DNA from 2 places in the Methylobacterium sp. Leaf87 genome. Region 2 is predicted to be linked to the other one. Evidence: predicted binding sites of a transcription regulator. Region 2 holds the regulator's gene; the other holds the start of a gene.

What was found. The regulator PhoB, encoded in region 2, activates phosphate uptake and scavenging genes when phosphate is short. The targets are predictions, from matches to a motif close to TGTCATNNANCTGTCAT.
Positions count from the first base shown of each region.
Region 1: ASF22_RS08240 (Orn/Lys/Arg decarboxylase N-terminal domain-containing protein) is a predicted target of PhoB. The motif match lies at 3,742-3,758, and genes of this name have one in related genera.

Region 1 is NZ_LMMI01000012.1:65,136-70,848, forward strand. Features, by position in the region: gene ASF22_RS08215 (TRAP transporter large permease) at 1-1,040, shown strand, start outside; gene ASF22_RS25295 (hypothetical protein) at 1,334-1,462, shown strand; gene ASF22_RS08225 (BrnA antitoxin family protein) at 1,434-1,751, shown strand; gene ASF22_RS08230 (enoyl-CoA hydratase/isomerase family protein) at 1,759-2,568, opposite strand; gene ppk2 (polyphosphate kinase 2) at 2,649-3,572, opposite strand; gene ASF22_RS08240 (Orn/Lys/Arg decarboxylase N-terminal domain-containing protein) at 3,807-5,713, shown strand, end outside.
Region 2 is NZ_LMMI01000023.1:155,404-161,116, forward strand. Features, by position in the region: gene pstC (phosphate ABC transporter permease subunit PstC) at 1-34, shown strand, start outside; gene pstA (phosphate ABC transporter permease PstA) at 55-945, shown strand; gene pstB (phosphate ABC transporter ATP-binding protein PstB) at 996-1,814, shown strand; gene phoU (phosphate signaling complex protein PhoU) at 1,909-2,649, shown strand; gene phoB (phosphate regulon transcriptional regulator PhoB) at 2,750-3,451, shown strand; gene ASF22_RS13125 (GcrA family cell cycle regulator) at 3,518-4,159, opposite strand; gene ASF22_RS13130 (cell envelope integrity EipB family protein) at 4,560-5,435, shown strand; gene ASF22_RS13135 (DUF3572 domain-containing protein) at 5,683-5,713, opposite strand, start outside.

The DNA of each region.
Region 1 (5,713 bases), on a different contig from region 2:
CCTGCGCGCTGTTCGCCGCCATGGCGGGGTCCTCGCCCGCCACCTGCTCGGCCATCGGCTCGGCGGGCATCCCGGAGATGAGGAAGCGCGGCTACTCGCCGGGCTTCGCCGCCGGCATCATCGCCGCCGGCGGCACCCTCGGCATCCTGCTGCCGCCCTCCATCACCATGATCCTCTATGCGGTGGCGGCCGAACAGTCGCTCGGGCGCCTTTTCCTCGCCGGCATCGGGCCGGGCCTGCTGCTGGTCGGCCTGTTCGCCGCCTGGTCGGTCTATCGCTTCCGGGCCGAATACGCGGCCGCGAAGGACGCCTTCGAGCGCAACGGCACCGCCTCGCCGATCCTCGCCGAGGACACCTACAGCATGCGCGAGCGCTTCTCGACGCTGCCGCGGGTGCTGCCCTTCGTGGTGCTCCTCACCGGCGTCATGGTCGCCCTCTACGGCGGCTACTCCACGCCCTCCGAGACGGCGGGCCTCGGCGGTCTCCTGGCGCTCGGCCTCATCGCGGTCATCTACGGCGTCTGGCGCCCGAAGGACGTGAACCCGATCCTCGCCGCCACCTTGCGGGAATCGACCATGCTGATGCTCATCATCGGCATGTCGCTCCTTTACGCCTACGTGATGAGCTACCTCCACATCTCGCAATCGGCGGCCAACGCCATCGTGGCGCTGCAGCTCTCGCCCTGGGTGCTGCTGGTGACGATCCTGGGCCTCGTGATCCTGCTCGGCTTCTTCCTGCCGCCGGTCTCGATCATCCTGATGACGGCGCCGATCATCCTGCCGCCCCTGAAGGCCGCCGGGTTCGACCTCGTCTGGTTCGGCGTCGTCATGACCATCACCATGGAGATGGGCCTGATCCACCCGCCGGTCGGCCTCAACATCTTCGTCATCAAGAACATCGCCCCCGACATCCCGCTGAAGGACATCATCTGGGGCACGCTGCCCTTCGTGATGCTGATGGCGGTGGCGATCCTGATCCTCTGCCTCGTCCCTGGCATCGCCCTGTGGCTGCCGAACTGGCTGCTGCCCTCCACGCGATAGAGCGAACCAGCCTCGAAACGGCTGGGCGGCCCGGACCTCTGGTTCGGGCCGTTCGCTTGCGTCTGATCACAGATCGATCCCATTGTAACACGACAAATTTGTCGTTACATTTTTGCATGTCGATTCGCTTCGCATGGGACGCGGCCAAGGCCGAAAGCAATCTGCGTAAGCATCGCATCAGCTTCGAGGTTGCGTCCCGCGTCTTTGCCGATCCTTACGCATAGAGTTCGCAGGATCGGATCGAGGACGGTGAGTATCGCTGGCAGACGATCGGCCTCGTGGATGGCGTCATGATGGTGCTGGTCGCTCACACGATCTTCGACGCTGACGATGGAACGGAGATCGTTCGCATCATTTCGGCTAGACATGCCGACCGGCAGGAGCGCAAGCGCTATGAACGAGACCGATCCCGTCATCTTTGAACTCGACCTGCACCGGCCCGCCGCCCTCACGCCGGAACAACGCGCGGAGTTGGAGGCGCTCGCCGCGACGCCGGATTCTGAGATCGACTACAGCGATATCCCGCCGCTGACGGAGGCGTTCTTCGCCAACGCCCAGCGCAATCCGTTCTACCGTCCGATCAAGGCTCAGGTCACCGTTCGCCTCGACGCGGACGTGCTCGCTTGGCTCAAGACGGGCGGGCGCGGCTACCAGACGAAGCTGAACGCGATTCTTCGGCGTGCCATGCTCCAGGACGCTCCGCCGAAGTGACCGGTTCTCACCGCCCCCGCCAATCCGGCGCCCGCTTGCCCAGGAACGCTTCCATTCCCTCGCGAAAATCGGCGCTCGTGTAGCAGAGGCGGATGAGGTCGTCGCCGGGGCGCTCGCCGGCCGTGTCGTCGGCGTCCTGAAGCCGGCGCAGGCCCTCCTTGGTGGCGTGGAGGGTGAGGGGCGCGTGGCCGGCGACGAGGGTGGCGAGTTCGGTGGCGCGGACCGCGAGGGCATCTGCATCCGCCACCACCTCGCCGACGAGGCCGATGGCCAGCGCCTCCTCGGCCCCGACGAGGCGGGCGGTGAAGATCATGTCCTTGACCCGGGCCGGGCCGACGAGCCTGGAGAGGCGCTTCAGGTTGGCGAGCGACAGGCAGTTGCCCAGCGTCCGCGCGATGGGAAAGCCGAAGCGCGCGTCGCGGGTGGCGACCCGCAGGTCGCAGGCCGCCGCGATGGCCGCCCCGCCGCCCGTGCAGGCCCCCGCGATGGCCGCGATGACGGGCACCCGCAGGCGCTCGAGGGCACCCATCACCCGATCCATGAACCGCTCGTAGTCCAGGGCGTCCTGGGCCGAGGCGAAGCCGCGGAACTGGGCGATGTCGGTACCGGCCGCGAACGCCTTCTCGCCCGCGCCCGTGATCACCAGCACCCGCACGGACGGGTCGGCCTCGATCCGCGCGCAGCGGTCGATGATCCCCTGATACATCGCGAAGGTGAGGGCGTTGCGGGCCTGGGGCCGGTTGAGGACGATGCGGGCGATGCCGGCCCCGTCCTGCGTGAACAGGAGCTCGTCGGTGTCGCGCGCAGGGCTGGTCATGGCGGGTCCGGGGTCGCGTGGAATTCCAGCCCCGGGTCTGCCCATCCCGGCGGCCCGGATCAACCCGGGGAGCGGCCGTCTCAGAACAGGCTCGGCACGAACATCTCCGGCGGGACCGGCTGGCGGGCGTAGTCGTCGTGGCGCTCGCGCTCGGGCAGCTGGACGGTCGGGTGCGCCACCGCGCCGTAGGGGATCTGCGACAGGAGGTGGGCGATGCAGTTGAGCCGGGCCTTCTTCTTGTCCACGGCCTCGACCACCCACCACGGCGCCTCGGGGATGTGGGTGCGGGCGAGCATCACTTCCTTGGCCTTGGTGTAATCCTCCCACAGGCGGCGCGACTGCACATCCATCGGCGAGAGCTTCCACTGCTTCAGCGGATCGTGGATCCGCATGGTGAAGCGCAGCTCCTGCTCCTCGTCGGTGATCGAGAACCAGTATTTCAGCACGATGATCCCTGAGCGCACCAGCATGCGCTCGAATTCCGGCACGGAGCGGAAGAACTCCTCCACCTCGTCGGGCGTGCAGAAGCCCATCACGCGCTCGACGCCGGCGCGATTGTACCAGGAGCGGTCGAACAGCACGATCTCGCCGCCGGCGGGCAAGTGGGTCACGTAGCGCTGGAAGTACCATTGCGTGCGCTCGCGCTCGCTCGGGGCCGGCAGGGCGGCGACGCGGCAGACGCGGGGGTTGAGACGCTGGGTGATGCGCTTGATCGCCCCGCCCTTGCCGGCGGAATCCCGGCCCTCGAAGATCACGACGACGCGCAGCTTCTGAGCCTGCACCCAATCCTGCAGGCGCACCAGCTCGTGCTGGAGCCGGAACAGCTCGCGGAAATAGCGTCGGCGGTCCATCTGCGGCGCGCGTGGACCGTCCCCGACGGCATCGGCGAGGCGTTCGAGACGCTCCTCCTCCATCTCCATTTCGAGTTCTTCGTCGAAATCGTCGGCGACTTCGCGGCGGATCGCCTCGATGTCGAAGGTGCCTGCCCGTTGCCCCTGATCCATTGCCGCCGTCCCGCCCGTCGCTCGAATCCCGATCGCTGGCGTTAGAGCAGGCGCGTGTGACAGTGCTGCTACGGGCGATCGGTGCGCCATCGGTCTATGGGTGATGCCGCCGGCCGCCGGCGCCGAACCCGGCCGTGTCGCCCTCGAAAAGCCGCCGCCCCTCCGCAACTGTCATCGAAGCGTCACGTCCCGTCGCGAACGGTGCGCGCCAAACACCACGGAGCCTTTTCCCGCATGGACTTCTTCCGCCGCTTCACCGTGCTGATGTGCGCGCCGAACTTCGATCCGGACGATCTCGAGGGCGTGCGCGTCCAGCAAATCCTCACCTCCATCGAGAAGCTCGGCTTCGAGGTGGTGCGGGCGCGGCGCGTCGAAGATGCGGCCATCGCGGTCCAGACCGACGCCGCCATCGGCTGCATGGTGGTGGATTGGGGCAAGCGCGGGCTGGACGGCAAGGCGGCGGCGCTCATCAACCTCATGCGGAAACGCGGGCTGGAAATGCCCATCGTGATCATGGTCCGCCGCAAGCGCCTGGAAGACATCCCCGTCGAGGTGCTGGACTTCATCGACGGCTACATCTTCCTTGCCGAAGAAACCCCCGAATACATCGCCCGCGGCCTCGTCAGCCGGGTGAAGCAATACGCCGAGACCCTGAAGACGCCGTTCTTCGGCGCCCTGGTCGACTACGCCGAGCAGGGCAATCAGCTCTGGACCTGTCCCGGCCACAACGGCGGCATCTTCTACAACCGCTCGCCCATCGGCCGCATCTTCGTCGAGCACCTCGGCGAGGCGATCTTTCGCGACGACCTCGACAATTCCGTCCTCGATCTCGGCGACCTCCTCGTCCACGAGGGGCCCGCCCTGAAGGCGCAGAAGGAAGCCGCCGTCATCTTCGGGGCGGAGAAGACCTACTTCGTCCTCAATGGCACCTCGGCCTCGAACAAGATCGTGCTGTCGGCCCTGGTGGCGGAGGGCGACCTCGTGCTGTTCGACCGCAACAACCACAAGGCCGCGCATCACGGCGCCCTGTTCCTCGGCGGCGCCGTACCGGTGTTCCTCGAGACCGATCGCAACTGCTTCGGGTTGATCGGCCCCATGTACGCCGAGGCCCTGGACGAGACGGCGATCCGCGAAAAGATCCGCACCAATCCCCTGGTGAAGGACCCCGACGCGTGGAAGCGCGAGCGCCCGTTCCGCGTGGCGGTGGTCGAGCAATGCACCTACGACGGCACGATCTACAATGCGCAGATGATCCTCGATAAGATCGGGCACCTCTGCGACTACATCCTGTTCGACGAGGCCTGGGCGGGCTTCATGAAGTTCCACCCGCTCTTCGCCGGGCGCTTCGCCATGGGCCTGAAGGGGCTGGACGAGACCTCGCCGGGCATCATCGCCACGCAATCGACCCACAAGCAGCTGGCGAGCTTCTCCCAGGCCTCGCAGATCCACACCAAGGACAGCCACATCCGCGGCCAGACCCGCCGCATCGAGCACCGGCGCTTCAACGAGACCTTCCTCGTCCACGCCTCGACCTCGCCGTTCTATCCCCTGTTCGCCTCCCTCGATGTGGGCGCGCAGATGATGAAGGGCCGCTCCGGCGTCGTCCTCTGGGACGACACCATTCGGCTCGGCATCGAGTGGCGCAAGAAGGTCCGGGCCATCCGCCGCGAGTTCGAGGAGAAGGAGGGCGATCCCCTCCGCCGCTGGTTCTTCGACCCCTTCGTGCCCGACACCGTGAAGGGCCCGGATGGCAAGGTGCCGTGGGAGAGCATCTCCACGGACGAACTCGCCAGCAACGCCAAGTACTGGGAATTGACTCCGGGCGCGGCCTGGCACGGCTTCACGCACGTGGTGCCCGATTATGCCATGACCGACCCGAACAAGCTCACGGTGCTCACCCCGGGCTTCGACCGGCGTACAGGTGAATACGCCGAGCACGGCGTGCCCGCGCCCATCGTCGCCCAGTACCTGCGTGAGAACCGCATCGTGCCGGAGAAGAACGACCTCAACTCGCTGCTCTTCCTGCTGACGCCGGGCGTCGAATCCTCCAAGGCCGGCACGCTGATCTCGGGCCTGGTCGCCTTCAAGCGCCTGCACGACGACAACGTGCCGCTCGAAGAGGCGATGCCCGAGTTCGTCCG
Region 2 (5,713 bases):
CCGCCTGCTCGTCCGGCGCGTGAAGGTCGCTTGAGTCCGGCCGGAGACACCACCATGGACGCGCTCAACACCGTCACCGCCGCGCCGCCCCTCCAGGCGAGCCGGGTCCGCTCGGGACGCCGGGTCGCCGACAAGCTGCTCATCGGCGCCAGCACGGTCGCGACCCTCATCGGCATCCTCGTGCTCGGCTCGATCCTGGCCATGCTGATCATCGAGGGCGTGAAGGGGTTCTCGCCGCTCCTCTTCACCGAGCCGACGCCCGGGCCCGGCTCCGAGGGCGGCGGCATCGCCAACGCGATCCTCGGCAGCTTGGTGATGACCTTCCTGGGCATCCTGGTCGCGACGCCGGTGGGCGTCATGGCCGGCACCTTCCTCGCGGAGTACGGCCGCAACTCGAAGCTCGCCGACCTCATCCGCTTCCTCAACGACATCCTGCTCTCGGCACCCTCCATCCTCATCGGCCTGTTCGTCTACACCCTGATGGTGCGGCCCATGGGGAGCTACTCGGGCTGGGCCGGCGCCGTCGCGCTCGCCATCATCGCCACCCCGGTCATCGTCCGCACCACCGAGGACATGCTGCGCCTCGTGCCCTCGACCCTGCGCGAGGCCGGCGCGGCGCTCGGGGCCCCGCCCTCCAAAGTGATCACCGCCATCACGTGGCGCGGGGCCTCCGCCGGCATCGTCACCGGCATCATCCTGGCGCTCGCCCGCATCGCCGGCGAGACCGCGCCGCTCCTGTTTACGGCGCTGAACAACAACAGCTGGTTCTCACCCAACCTCATGGGCGGCGTGCCGAACCTGCCGGTGATGATCTACCAGTTCGCCCTCTCGCCCTACGGCAACTGGCAGCAGCTCGCCTGGGCCGGCGCCCTCCTGATCACCGTCACGATCCTCGCCCTCTCGATCGTGGCCCGCTTCGTCATCAAGAGCGAGCGCGCGCGCTGATCCGCGCCCCGTTCGCCCCGCCCCCGTTCGACCTGAAGGACCCGCAACCGATGAACGCCGCCAACGGGATTACCTCCGCGCAGCTCACCGGCCGCCACAAGGCGGACGAGAGTTCCCCCGTCCGCATCGCCGTGAAGGATCTGAACTTCTACTACGGCACCTTCCACGGCCTGAAATCCGTGAACCTCAACTTCCACGACCGGCAGGTCACCGCACTCATCGGTCCGTCGGGCTGCGGGAAATCGACCCTGCTGCGCACCTTCAACCGCATCTACAGCCTCTACCCCGACCAGCGCGCCGAAGGGGAGATCCTGCTCGACGGCCAGAACGTCCTCGACGCCAGGGTCGACCTGAACGAGCTGCGCTCGCGCATCGGCATGGTGTTCCAGAAGCCGACGCCGTTCCCGATGTCGATCTACGACAACGTCGCCTTCGGCCTGCGCCTCTACGAGAAGCTGCCGAAAGCCGATCTCGACGTGCGCGTGGAGGAGTCCCTGCGCAAGGCCGCCCTGTGGGACGAGGTGAAGGACAAGCTCAAGCAGTCCGGCATGGGCCTCTCGGGCGGCCAGCAGCAGCGCCTGTGCATTGCCCGCACGGTGGCGCAGCGCCCCGAGGTGATCCTGTTCGACGAGCCGACCTCGGCCCTCGACCCGATCTCGACGGGCCGCATCGAAGAGCTCATCGAGCAGCTGCGGTCCGAATTCACCATCGTCATCGTCACGCACAACATGCAGCAGGCGGCGCGCATCTCGCAGTTCACGGCGTTCATGTATCTCGGCGAACTCGTCGAGTTCGGTCCGACCACGCGGATCTTCATGAACCCCGAGAAGCGCCAGACCCAGGACTACATCACCGGCCGCTTCGGCTGATTTCTTGGGAGAGGGGGCGGCTCCTCCGCCGCAGCCCGCCCCACCCCGCCCTGTGGCAGGTTTCCCCGAACGAGACCTGACCGAGGAGTGCGACATGCCCGACCACATCGTCAGTTCCTACGACACCGACCTCGAAGACCTGCGCCGGTCCATCTCCGAGATGGGCGGCATCGCCGAGAAGATGATGACGGAGGCGAGCGACGCCCTCGTGCGCCGCGACGTGCCCCTGGCCCAGGCGGTCATCGCCGCCGATCACCGCCTCGACACCCTGCAGCGCGAGATCGAGGAGCGCTCGATCCTGCTCATCGCCCGGCGCCAGCCCATGGCCATCGACCTGCGCGAGACCGTGTCGGCGATCCGGGTCTCGAACGACCTCGAGCGCATCGGCGATCTCGCCAAGAACGTCGCCAAGCGCGTGGTGGCGATCGCGGACCAGATCCAGCCGCAGAAGATCGTCATCGGCGTCCAGCACATGAGCGACCTGGTGCAGGAGCAGCTCAAGGACGTCCTCGACGCCTATGCCAGCCGCGACACCAAGGCGGCCCTCGACGTGTGGGAGCGCGACGACGCCATCGACGCCCTGTACAACTCGCTGTTTCGCGAGCTCCTGACCTACATGATGGAGGATCCGCGCAACATCTCGTTCTGTACGCACCTGCTGTTCGTCGCCAAGAACATCGAGCGTATCGGCGACCACACCACCAACATCGCCGAGACGATTCACTACCTCGTCACCGGCGCCAACAGCCTGGCGGAGAGCGATCGTCCCAAGAACGACGCCTCGAACTACGCCACGGTGGACATGCCGCCCCTCGGCCTAACCACGGGGGCCTGAGGGGAGCCCTCGTCGAGGGCGCGAAAGACCAAGGGTTCGAGCCCTGCCCGCCCCGCCATGGGTCGGGCAGGGTTCCGGGCCGCATGAGCGGGCGGTTGTGATGAGTACGCGGATCCTCATCGTCGAGGACGAGGAGGCCCTGACCCTCCTGTTGCGCTATAATCTCGAGGCCGAAGGGTTCGAGGTCGATTCCGCCGCGCGCGGCGACGAGGCCGACCTGCGGATGCAGGAGCAGGTGCCCGACCTCGTGCTGCTCGACTGGATGCTGCCCGGCCTGTCGGGGATCGAGCTGTGCCGCCGGATCCGGGCGCGCCGGGAGACCGAGCGCCTGCCGGTGATCATGCTGACGGCCCGGGGCGAGGAGGGCGACCGCATCCGTGGCCTCGGCACCGGGGCCGACGACTATATCGTCAAGCCGTTCTCCGTGCCGGAACTGCTCGCCCGCGTGCGCGCGCTCCTGCGCCGGGCCAAGCCGGCCCACGTGGCCAACCTGCTGGTGGCCGGCGACATCGAGCTCGACCGTCTCAGCCACCGCATCCGCCGCGAGGGCCGCGAGATCCATCTCGGTCCGACGGAGTTCAAGCTCCTCGAATTCCTCATGCGCAGTCCCGGGCGCGTGTTCTCGCGCGAGCAGCTGCTCGACGGCGTCTGGGGGCACGACGTCTACATCGACGAGCGTACCGTGGACGTGCACGTCGGGCGTTTGCGCAAGGCCCTGAACCGGCCCCGGCAGAGCGACCCGATCCGCACGGTCCGGGGCTCGGGCTACTCGTTCGACGAGATGTTCGCCGGCACCGAGTGACGCGCCGGCCGCAAGCGCGGAGCATGACCCGCTCGGATTCCCGGCGGCACGACGATCGCGATCGCCTCAGCGAAATCCGCCGACCCTGCGGTCGCGCTTGCGCTCGGCCGCCGGCTGGTAGGCGATCTGGGCGTGGTGGGTGCAGTAGGGCAGGCCGGTGATGGCGCGGTCGCCGCAATAGTGGAAATCGGGCGACGTCGGGTCCCCGAGGGGCCAGCGACACATGGATTCGCGCAGATCCATGATCGTGACCCTGCGCGAGGCCGCCAAGCCCACGGCCTCGATCCGGGCCACGGGCACCGGCGCGGCGCGCGTATCCGCGGGAGCGGGCTGCATCGCGACGACGGATCCGGCCTCGACCGCCGCGGTTCCGGACGGTTCGCTGTCCCGGCCCACGGTCCCGAGCATGGGGGCATCGATGCCGAGCCCTTGGATTTCGGTGTCCCGATGCCCGGTCTCGTGGTCCGCGGATTCCGGTTGTCCGGGCTCCTGGCCCGCGCCCTCGCGGGCCGGCTTCTTGCGGGGGAGGGTGTCGGGCCCTTTCGCCACGCGGCCGGACAGGCCGAGACGATGGACCTTGCCGATGACGGCGTTGCGGGTCACGCCACCGAGTTGCGTGGCGACCTGGCTCGCGCTCAGGCCGTCCTGCCACAGGCGACGCAGGAGATCGACGCGCTCGTCCGACCAGCTCGGAACCGTTTCGGTCATCGCCCCCTCCGACATCGTGCACCGATCACCGCATGTATCACGGGCGCGAAGGACCGGCGGCGGAGCTCCGCAGCGTAAGGTCCCGGGACCGGACAGGTGACGTTCGCCTCGGGCTCTCTTCGGCGACGGTCGAACCGTACAGGAGCGCCCGAGTCCGAGGCAAGAGCGGCCTTGACCGCGTCCGGGCGGGCGACGGGGTTTTCACCGTCAAAGCCAAGTTTGCAAAGCCAAGTTTGCAAACCCAGGTTTGCAAGGACGAGTTCGCAAAGCCGTGCCCGGCTCTCTCCGCCGCGAGGGACTCGCATTGCCGGTGGGTGACGGGCGGCCTATCTGACGGGCAGTCCATGCGTGCCGAACGGTGCGCCGGTCCGACCCCGCCAACCCCCCGGCAGGAGACTTCATGCGTCTGTCCCGCGCCACGGCCTGCCTCATCCTGTCCGCCAGCGGGGCGTCGGCCGCCGAGCCCGTGCCCCTCGCCAGCCACCGCGCGGTCTACGACCTGTCGCTCGCCCAGAGCGGCGGCACCCGGGCGGTGGAGAGCGCGCGCGGGCGCATCGTCATCGATTTCTCGGGCGACGCCTGCAAGGGCTACACGATGCAGACCCGGCAGGTGACGGTGCTGGAAAGCGGCGAGACCGGCAGCCGCATCTCGGACCTGCGCAACACCACCTTCGAGAGCGCCGACGGGCGCAGCTACCGCTTCAAGGTCAGCACTTTGCTCAACGGCACGCCCGGCCAATCCGTGGACGGCACCGCCGAGACGGTGGCCGATGCCCTCAAGGTTCGCCTGAAGGAGCCCAAGCGCGACGGGTTCCAGGCGAGCGGAGAGGTGCTGTTCCCGACGGTCCACATGCGCCGCCTCATCGCGGCGGCGCGCGAGGGCCGGACGACCCTCTCGGTGAAGGTCTACGACGGCACCGACGACGGCCGGAAGGTCTACGACACCCTGGCGGTGATCGGACGCCCGGCCACGACCGCTTCCGTCAAGGAAGGGGCGCCTCAGGAGGGAGCCGTGGGCGAGGTCGCCGCGAAGCCGAAAGCCGACCGCGACAAGCCCCTGCGCGAGGGGGAGATGGCGGGCATGACCCACTGGCCGGTGACCCTGAGCTACTTCACCGCCGGCGAAGGCGAGCGCACGCCGATCTACGTGCTGACCTTCGACCTCTACGAGAACGGCGTCAGCGGCAACCTGCGCCTCGATTACGGGGAATTCGCCGTGGCGGGCAATCTCAGCCGCCTCGACAAGCTCCCGGCCGCCACCGACTGCAAGTCCTAGAGCACTCTCCGTCGAAGTGGATGCCGGTTCGGCGCAAAAGAGCGCGGCAAAGCGAAGGCCTCGCGATGTGGCCCGACCCAACGCGGTCGGGCGCAGCGCGAGGGCATCGGCTCCCGGAGCGGCGTCGATCCGCCGGCAGGGCGGATGATGCGGCGGCGCCCCTCTCACCGCCACGGGAGTGGCCCGTCCACCGCTCCGATCGATCGGTCGAGCGGACCTGCCTCGAATGGGCGGACGCGCGGCGCCGTCAGACGTCGTCGCCCCGCGTCCCCTGATCC